One region of the Geodermatophilus sp. Leaf369 genome, then DNA from elsewhere that is predicted to be linked to it. Evidence: riboswitches for the same ligand, from Rfam matches in the RefSeq annotation. Region 1 holds a riboswitch; the other holds the start of a gene.

Region 1 (4,895 bases):
CGGGGCCGAGCCGAGCAGCCAGCCGAGCAGCGCGACCCCGGCCCCGGCCCCCAGCGCGCCGACCAGGGTGCCGGTGAGCACGTCGTCGGTGGCCACGTGGCCCAGCTCGTGCGCCGCGATGGACTCGATCTCGGCGTCGGGGAGCTCGGTGAGCAGGGTGTCGTAGACGACGATCCGTCGCGTCGAGCCGAACCCGGAGACGTAGGCGTTGAGCGCGGTGGTGCGCCGGCTGGCATCGGCGACCAGCACGTCCTGCACCGGGGAGCCGGACTGCTCGGCCAGGTCGAGCAGGTCGGTGCGCAGCTGGGAGGCCGGCAACGGGGTGAAGGAGTTGAACGCCGGCTCGATGACCACCGGGTAGAGGAACGACCCGGCCACGACCAGCCCGGCCGCACCCGCCCCGGCCCAGGCCCACCAGGTGCGGGGCGCCCGGCGGGCGAGCCCGACCAGCAGCAGCATGCCGAGCGCGGTGAGTCCCGCGGTGATCCCGGTGTCCACCGCGACGTCCCGGGCCCACAGCGGCCAGCTGCGGGTGGACAGGCCGTACCGGTGCCGGACCACCTCGCCGTAGGCCGACAGCGGGAGGGAGACCAGCCTGCCCACCACGGTCAGCGCCACGGTGCCCAGGAGCACCCGCCACACCCAGCCGCCGCCGAGCGGGCGCGCCACGGCGGTGACCAGCCGGGCGCCCAGCGGGGTCAGACCCAGGACCCCGGCGACGAGGAGGCCCAGCGCCAGGTTCGCCAGCGACGCCGGCCGCAGGGCCCCGACGAAGGCGTCGGCGCGGGAGAGCTGGTCGGCGGTCAGCCCGCCGGTGGGGTCGGTGACCTCGGGGGTGGCCGCCCACGGGATCCGCACCCACAGCACCACCACCAGGGCGACGCCGAGGACGGCAGCGGTGAGCAGGGCACGACGACGGGGACCCACGCCGGTGATCCTAGGAAGCCCGGCTGTGCGTCCCCGTCGGTGCCGCGCCTCAGACGAGCCGGCGCGCTCCTGCGTAGCCGGACATGTCCACGCTGCCGACCTTGACCACGTCACCGGAGGTGGGGGCGTGCACCATCATCCCGTTGCCGATGTAGATCCCGATGTGGCTGACCGGGCTGTAGAAGTACACGAGGTCACCGGGCTGCAGGTCCCCGCGGGCGACCGGGCTGCCCATCCGCGCCTGGGCCGCGCTGGAGTGCGGCAGGGAGATGCCGGCGGCGGCGTAGGCGTAGGACGTCAGGCCGGAGCAGTCGAAGCTGCTCGGGCCGCCGGCACCCCACACGTAGGGGTCGCCGCGCTGGGCCATCGCGGTGTCCACGATCGTCTGCGCCGCGGCGCCGTCGGCGACCACGGTCGCCGGTGCCTCCACCTCGGGGCCGCTGTGCGCGGTCACGACGACCTGCTGCTGCGCGGCGGTCAGGGCCGCGTACTGCGCCTGGTAGGCCGCGATCTGCTCCTGCAGGTCGGCCTGCTGGGCGGTGACGGTGTCCAGGGCCTGCTGCGCGGTGGCGGCGGCCTGGTCGGCGGCGGTCTGCGCCTCGGTCGCGGTGCGGCCGGCCGCGGCGACCTGGGTGACCAGGTCGTTGGTGTGCCCGGCGATGACGTCCAGGGTGCTGACCTGGGCCAGGAAGTCCTCGGGTGAGCTGCTGGTCATCAGCGCGCTGAAGCTGGAGGGGTTGGTCGTGTACGCACTGCGGGCGACCGTGTCGAGCTGGGTGCTGAGCGTGGCCAACTGGGTCTGCGCGGCGGTGACGGCCTGCGCGGCGGAGGCTGCGGCGGCCTGGTGGTCGGCGAGCTGCACCTGTGCGTCGTTGACCTGCTCGGTGACGACCTCGAGCTGGTGGTTGGCCTCGGCGACCAGTGCGGTGGCCTGCTCGGGGGTGGTGGCCTCGGTGGTGGACCCGGTGGCCCCGGTGGCAGCGGTGCCCGGGTCACCCGGCGCCGCGTAGGCGGTGCCCGGCAGGACGGTGAGGGTCAGCCCGGCGACGGCGCCGAGCAGCATCCCGCGGCCGAGGCGACCGGAGAGACGGGTGCGCCGCGGACCGGTCGGCAGGTCGGGGAGCGCCGGGACGATCAACGCCGCGGGGATGTGCGGGCGGGTGGTCGAGGACGGGATCGGTCCTCGGGCGGTGCGGTGGGACGACACGTGTGCGCGTGCTCCTCATCCTCCTCGACCGCCTACCGGGTTAGCTGACGGGTTCGGGCAGGAAGACGACGCCCTATCCCCGCACGCACCACCGTTCGTGGCGCCCGCGGAGAACTCACCCCAGTGCTGCGGTGGGTCCCCGGTCCGCCCGCCCCGGAGGGTGGGCAGTTCGGCGGTGACCGGTCGGTGTCACCCGGTGGGGCGACGTCCAGCCGACCGGACGACCCCACCGTATCGACGCCGGGGACCTCCGTGGAGAGGTCGATCCGGACCCCGAACGCACAGGAGGTGCCATTTCGGACCGCTCTGCTTCGGCACGTTCTGCCCAGCTCGACGGGAGCGCGGCGTGCCCCCACTCAGCCGACCTCGCGCCTCGTCGGGGGTTGGTGCCGCAGTGGCGGGACCAGTCCAACCTCTGCCAACGCCCGGACCGCGCGACGCTCGACGTCGTCGAGCTCCACGACCACCCCGAGAGCGGGAGAACCGGACCCGCCGGGCGTGTCGGTCGGCCCGGACACCCAGGCGCTGCCCAGGTCGGCCACCACGTCCTCCCGGGGGTGGCCCACCGCCGGCCGCCGGGTCATCGGCACCACGGTCGGGTCGCTCCCCCGCCACCCCGGCGGGGCCCCGAGCAGCACGGTGACGACGCAGTCGTCGCACCCCTGGCCTCGGACGGTGCAGGTGTCGCAGTCGATGAGCACGGTGCCTCCTGGCGGCGGTCGCAGGACCGGTCGGTCCGTCGCCGCGGACGCTAGGTGTCCCCACCGACATTTCCGGGTGCGCAGGTGCACACCCGCCCGCTCAGGTCCCGGCGAACTCCCAGTGCCAGGGCTCCTCGCGGCCGTTGCCCTGGTCGGCCCAGGTCGGGTGCACGAAGCCGAAGCGCCCGGCGTTGCCCACCATCCAGGCGTACTGCGCCGTCCCGTAGGACTCCACGCCGCCGCACAGGTCGACCGCCAGGCCCCACCCGTGGTTGCTCGTGCCGGGCACCGCCGCCAGCGCCGGCTTCTGGCCGTAGAGCGTCACCTGCGCGGCGTAGCCGCGGTAGGAGTCGGTGATGCACAGCGGGCTGCCGAACCGGCCGGCGAAGGCCGCCGACAGGGCCCGCCAGGCCGCCGCGGCGTCACACCGCAGCGCGTGGCCGGCCACGCCCAGGGGACACAGCGCCGAGGGCGGGATCAGCCCGTTGGGGTAGCCGCCCCACGACCGGCTGCCGTCGTAGCTGGCCGGGTAGAGGGAGTTGCCGCACTCCACCGGCAGCGCACCGGCCGTGGCGCCCGGCACGGCGACCGCCGCCCGGGGCGGCAGGCTGGGTCGGCCGATCCCGAGCAGCTGGTCGACGGGCACCGAGCGGACCACCACGGCACCGGCCCGTCCGTCGGCGGCGAGCATGGTCTGCGGGTCCAGGGCGATCCCCACGTGGCCCAGACCGGACTCCGCCGTCCCCAGGAAGACCAGGTCGCCGGGCAGCACGTCGGCCGTGGCCACCGGCGTGGTCGTGGCGAACAACTCGCCCTGCGTCGCCGGCAGCGCGATCCCGCCGGCGGCGTAGGAGGCCTGGACGAGAGACCCGCAGTCGTAGGACGCCGGGCCCGCCGTGCCCGGCGCGTAGGGCAGGCCGAGAGCGCCCATCGCGGTGCTGACCGCGGCGACCGTCTCGGCCGGCAGCACCAGCAGCGAGCTGGGCTGGCGGGGCAGCTGCGCGGCCCCGGGCTGGGCCGCCCCGGTCGAGCCGCCCACCGGCGCCAGCCCCGCGGGAACGCCGGCCGCCGGGTCCTGCAGGGCGGCCGCCGGCGGCAGGGCGACCCCGGCCGCGGTGAGCGAGTCGACGTAGGCCTGCCAGTTGGCCGCCGTCCGGGCGTTGACCTCCACCTGTTCGGCCTGCAGCTGCGCCAGCTGGCGGTCCACCGCGCCCAGGGCCCGGTCCAGGTCCGCGGTCACCGCCGACGCCGCGGCCTCCAGCTCGCCCACCTGGGCCGCGACCTGGTCGGCCTGGGCCGCACTGCCGGCCAGGGCCTGGTCGGCGGCTGCCTGCTCGGCCAGCGCGGCCTGCCGCTGGGCGGCAGCCGCGGTGAGCACGTCGTCGGCGGCGTCGTCGACGAGGTCCAGGTAGCCCATCGCCGCCACGACGTCGCCGGGGTCGCTGCCCGACAGCAACAGGGAGAGCGCCGTCGGGGCGCCGCCGTCCCGGTAGACGGCGGCGGCGTAGCGGCCGACGGCGACCTGCTCGGTCGCCAGGGCCGTCTCGGCAGCGGCCACCCGGGTCGCGGCGGCGTCCGCGGCCTGCTGGGCCCGGGCGAGCTCGGTCTGGGCGGCAGCCACGGCGGCCTGGCGTTCCTGCAGGTCGCCCTGCACCTCCGCGGCCCGGGTCTGCAGGTCGGTGAGCTCGGCGCTGTCCAGGACACCGGTGGTGCCACCGGGCTGCGAGCTGGGGGCCGCCGTGGCGGTGGGGGCGCCCAGGCCGAGCACGGCGAGCACCGTCCCGACGACCAGCACCGAGGACACCCGACGACGTCGCACCCCGTCCACCTCCTGCTCACCCGCGGCGACGGCGTCGTCGACCTCCGGGCACAACGAGCGGACAGTGCCGGGGTGATGCCCGCCACGCCCGCGGGGAGGGCGCACCTCACCCGCACGTGTGTTCGACCCGACGGCGCGTCGGGGCCAGGACTGTCGGACCCCCGACCTAGCGTCCGCGACGTGCCCGGTCCACTCCTCCCCCAGCCCGTGCTCCCGCGTCGCTTCGAGCAGGTGTCGATCG
Region 2 (4,895 bases), on a different contig from region 1:
GTCGGTCCGGACGCCGACGCGATGGACCGGGTCAACCCCGCGGTCGTCCCGCGCAACCACCTGGTCGAGGAGGCCCTCGTGGCAGCCACCGACGGCGACCTCGAGCCGTTCACCCGGCTGGTCGCTGCAGTGACCTCGCCGTTCGACGTCCGGCCCGGGGACGAGCGGTACACCGAGCCGGCCCCGACCGACTTCGGCGCGTACACCACCTACTGCGGCACCTGACCCCCGGCGAGGCCGGTGGGGCTGCTGCGGTTGACGGACGGGCCCCCGACCAGGACCGTTCCCCCATGACGGCCTCCCCGCAGACCCACCGTCCCGGTGGCTGGGTGCTGGACCGCCGCGGCCTGGGCCGCGGGGTCCGGGTCACCCACCACCCCGAGCTCGGGGTGGTGAACCTCAGCGTCTGGCGGGAGAGCACCTGCGTGGGCACGGTGCACCTGACCGGTGCGGCGACCGCGCAGCTCATCGGGGCGCTGTCCACCGAGCTGGCGCACCTGGGCGCCGCGCCCTCCCCCACCGTCGGGCTGGTCGCCCTCGAGGAGCGGATCACTGCTCTGGAGGGCCGCCGTCCGGCCTGGCGGCGGGCGATCGACCGGGTCACCGGCCCGCGGCGGAGACCGCTCCCGCCACCGCCGTACCCGCTGCACGTGGTGCGCTGAGACGCAGCCGGGCCCGCCCCCACGAGGAGGACGGGCCCGGGGCGCGCTGGGTCAGCGGTAGTTCACGTGCACGTGGTCGAAGTGGTTCGCGGTCGTGCCGCCGCGGTCCTCCATCATCGACCAGGAGCCGTTGGGCGACCCGAGGTAGCGCTGCTCGTAGATCAGGTAGTCCACGCCGAGCTCGTCCCAGTGCGCGATGTGGTAGGCCACGATCGCGTCACCGAGGCTCTGATCGGTCATCACCATGTAGTCCAGCGCCCTGCCCGACGGGTGGCCGCCGGGGTCGGTGGCGCTGGGCCGGGTGCCGCCCAGGGTGATGCTCCCGGCGCCGGGCACGTTGCTCACCACGGCGTCGGCGGCGGCCCGCACCGAGGAGGCCACCGGGCCGGAGGTGTTGGAGATCCGGGCGACCGAGCTGGCCGAGGTCGACGAGGACGCGGTGACCGCGCCCGACCCGGCGGAGGACGAGGACGGGGACGACGCGGCGGCCTCGGCGGCGGCAGCAGCCTCGGCCTCGGCGGCAGCGGCCGCTTCGGCCTGGGCAGCGGCGGCAGCTGCGGCCTCGGCGGCCTGCGCGTCCAGCACGGCCTGGTCGGCGGCGGCCTGGACCTGCTGCGCGGCGGTCTGCTGGTCCTCGCGGGTGCTGCGGCTGGCGGCCATGTCCTGGAGGGCGGCGATGCTGCGCTCGGTGTCCAGCGAGGCGGGGTCGGCGCTGAGGCCCAGCTGCTGGGCGACGCTGGCCGGCTGGGAGGCGGCGGCCGACGCGTCGGCCTGCTCGGCCGGAGCGGAGGAGAGCACGACGTTGGCGATCAGCGCGCCGGCAGCGACGACGCCGAGGTACAGGCTCGGGCGGCGGCGGAGGGCGGCGATCCGGAACGCGGTGCCGGTGGCGCGACCACGCCCGGAGGCGGTCGATCCCGTGCGGGTGGTGCTCGAGGTGGAGCAGGGTTCCATGGGTGCGGTGGCTCCGTGGGGCAGGTGTCTTCCGACGTGCCGCCTACCAGGTCAGCTGACGGGTTCGGGCGGAAGCAGCCCTACCTGCACACCGGACGGAGGTCCGGAGCGCGGGATTCACCCCAGTGGATCGGTGGGTCCCCGGCTCGCCCGAAGGCGACTCAGCGGCGTCCGACCGGGCTCCCCGGGTGGGGACGTGACGGTCGGTCGGACCCGGCCACGGTAGCCGGGGCACCGGCTCCTGCCAATGCCGACGCGCGTTTTCGTCAGGTGACGGTGCTCGCGCACGACGTCAGCGGACGGCGATGCCCGCCGCCGCGGCCAGCGCGGGCGCCAGCGTCGTCAGGGTCGCTGCGTCCACGACGCCGTCCCGCAGCCCGGTGACGCCCTGCACGGCCGAGAGGTCGCAGCCGGTGAACGAGGTGCGCACCAGGGTGGCCTGGGCGAACCGGGCCTGGGCGAGCCGGCAGTCGACGAACTCCACGCCGTCGAGGGAGGCGGCGGTGAGATCGGCCTCGGTGAGGTCGCAGCCGGTGAACCGGACCGCCCGCAGGGTGGCGAACCGGGCGTCGAGACGGGCGCCGCGCACCTGCGTGAACGCCACGTCGCGCAGCCCGGCGCCGGCCAGCGACACCCCGGCGAGCCGGCTCTCCCCGACCGCGACCCGCTGCCACTGCGCCTCGCCCAGGTCCAGCCCGGAGAGGTCGCAGGCCTCGACCTCCAGGTCGGTGAACCGGGCCCGGCCCAGCCGGCCCCCGATCAGCCGCAGGTCGGCGAACCGGGCCGCGACGACCTCGACGTCCTCGGCGTGCAGCTCGTCGGCGTCCCCGCGCACCGAGACGCCGGTGACCAGCTGCTCGAGGTCGACGTCGGCCAGGTCGACGGTGCCCACACGCGACGGCACCACCGGCGCCTTCGGGCCGGTGGTGCCGGAGCGGGTGGTGCGAGGTGCCAACTGCTCAGTCGAGGTAGTCGCGCAGGACCTGCGAGCGGCTGGGGTGGCGCAGCTTGGACATCGTCTTGGACTCGATCTGGCGGATCCGCTCACGCGTCACGCCGTAGACCTGACCGATCTCGTCCAGCGTGCGCGGCTGGCCGTCGGTGAGGCCGAAGCGCAGCCGGACGACGCCGGCCTCGCGCTCGGACAGGGTCTGCAGGACCCCGGTGAGCTGCTCCTGCATGAAGCCGTAGCTGACGGCGTCCACGGCCACGACGGCCTCGGAGTCCTCGATGAAGTCACCGAGCTGGCTGTCGCCCTCGTCGCCGATGGTCTGGTCCAGCGAGATGGGCTCCCGGGCGTACTGCTGGATCTCCAGCACCTTGTCCGGGGTGATGTCCATCTCCTTGGCCAGCTCCTCCGGGGTGGGCTCGCGGCCCAGCTCCTGGAGCATCTCGCGCTGTATGCGGCCCAGCTTGTTGATGACCTCGACCATGTGCACCGGGATGCGGATGGTGCGGGCCTGGTCGGCCATCGCGCGGGTGATCGCCTGGCGGATCCACCACGTCGCGTAGGTCGAGAACTTGAAGCCCTTGGTGTAGTCGAACTTCTCCACCGCGCGGATCAGGCCCAGGTTGCCCTCCTGGATCAGGTCCAGGAAGGCCATGCCGCGGCCGGTGTACCGCTTGGCGAGGGAGACCACGAGGCGCAGGTTGGCCTCGAGCAGGTGGTTCTTGGCGCGCTCGCCGTCCCGGATGATCCAGTTCAGGTCGCGCCGCATGGTCGTGGACACCTTGGTGTCGGTGTCGGCCAGCTTGTGGGTGGCGTAGAGCCCGGCCTCGATCCGGCGGGCCAGGTCCACCTCCTGCTCGGCGGTCAGCAGCGCGACGCGGCCGATCAGCTTGAGGTAGGCGCGGACGGCGTCGGTCGAGGTCGCCATCGCGGCGTCCTTGCGCGCCTTCTGCAGCGCGAGCGACTCCTCCTCGTCCCACTCGAAGGACCCGGCGGGAGCGGCGTTCTTGTCCTCCTCCTCCGGGGTGTCCGTCGAGTCGGTGTCCTCGTCGGTCTCCGTGGGGGCGATCTGGACGGCCTCGACGTGGTCGCCCGCCAGGCGGGCTCCGGCTCGACCCGCGGTGGGAGCGGGAGCGGTCTCGGGGGTGTTCTCGTCGACGACGGTCTGGGTCATCTCGCCTCTCTCGTTCAGAACATGCGGCATCGCGACGACGCGGGGCGTCTGCGCGGAGGGGCCGGCCGGGCAGGGCGGTGGGTACCGCCGGAGCTGGAGTGGGGGGCGGGAGCGGCATCGCCGTTCCTGACTCACTGGACATGGTAGTCCGCTCCGGGCCGGAGTTCGACGATGCAACCACTTCCGTCCCCGTGGACACCTGTGTCCGGACTGTGCGACGGGGCCGACGGGGCTCGTAGGGTGCCCCGTCGTGAGCTCCCCGCACCAGGACACCGGGCCGGACCAGCAGGCCGCTGAGCTGCACGTCGTCGACACCCCGGTCGGTCCGGTGCGGGCCCGGCGGGACGGTGCCGTGCTCCGGGCGACGGGCATCCGGTACGCCCGGGCCGGGCGCTTCCAGGCACCGGTCGCCGAGCCGCCGTCGACCACGCCGCTCGACGCGACCCGGCCCGCGCCCGCCTGCCCGCAGCTGCCGGTGCCGCTGCTGGACCAGGTGCTGCCCGGCCTGTCCGCCGGCCTCGGGGCCGACGAGGACTGTCTGCGGCTGTCGGTGACCGCCCCCGCCGACGTCGTCCCCGGCGAGGACCTGCCGGTGCTGGTGTGGCTGCACGGCGGGTCCTACGTGTCCGGCGCCGGCGACCTCCCGGTGTACGACCCGACCGCGATGGTGTGCGAGCAGCGGGTGGTGGTCGTGGCGGTGACGTACCGGCTCGGGGTGCTCGGCTTCGTCGGGGACGGCGGGGACCGCCCGGCCAACCTGGGCCTGCTCGACCAGCTGGAGGCGCTGCGGTGGGTGCAGCGGGCGGTCACCGGCTTCGGCGGCGACCCCGGGAACGTCACCGTCTGGGGGCACTCGGCGGGGGGCGACGCCGCTGCGCACCTGCTGGTCGCCGCCGGCTCCCGGGGGCTGGTGGCCCGGGTGATCGCCCAGAGCGCCCCGTTGGGCATCTCCCGCGGCCGGGCGGCGATGGGCGACGCGATGGCCGCCCGGGCCCGCGAGCTCGTCGACGTCGACACCCCGGTGGAGGACGCCGTCGCCGCGCAGCCGGCGGTCGCGGCCGCCGCCCGCCGGGCCGGACTGCGGGCCACCATGCCCTTCGGCACCCGGTACGGGCACGCCCCGCTGCCCGCCGAGGACGAGGTGGACGACGCCTGG

Evidence for each region. Region 1 has a riboswitch for cyclic di-AMP ahead of ASG36_RS01630 (C40 family peptidase). Riboswitches for the same ligand answer to the same signal wherever they lie in the genome.
Region 2: another riboswitch for cyclic di-AMP. It lies ahead of ASG36_RS22015 (hypothetical protein); the one in region 1 lies ahead of ASG36_RS01630 (C40 family peptidase).

What each region holds. Positions count from the first base shown of each region.
Region 1 is NZ_LMQA01000001.1:335,731-340,625, forward strand. It holds gene ASG36_RS01625 (M48 family metallopeptidase) at 1-927, opposite strand, end outside; gene ASG36_RS01630 (C40 family peptidase) at 977-2,134, opposite strand; cyclic di-AMP (ydaO/yuaA leader) riboswitch at 2,150-2,319, opposite strand; gene ASG36_RS01635 (hypothetical protein) at 2,491-2,835, opposite strand; gene ASG36_RS01640 (M15 family metallopeptidase) at 2,936-4,708, opposite strand; gene ASG36_RS01645 (DEDD exonuclease domain-containing protein) at 4,835-4,895, shown strand, end outside.
Region 2 is NZ_LMQA01000004.1:2,427-7,321, forward strand. It holds gene ASG36_RS16365 (YdiU family protein) at 1-225, shown strand, start outside; gene ASG36_RS16370 (hypothetical protein) at 291-662, shown strand; gene ASG36_RS22015 (hypothetical protein) at 714-1,616, opposite strand; cyclic di-AMP (ydaO/yuaA leader) riboswitch at 1,641-1,793, opposite strand; gene ASG36_RS16380 (pentapeptide repeat-containing protein) at 1,909-2,508, opposite strand; gene ASG36_RS16385 (RNA polymerase sigma factor) at 2,576-3,739, opposite strand; gene ASG36_RS16390 (carboxylesterase family protein) at 3,990-4,895, shown strand, end outside.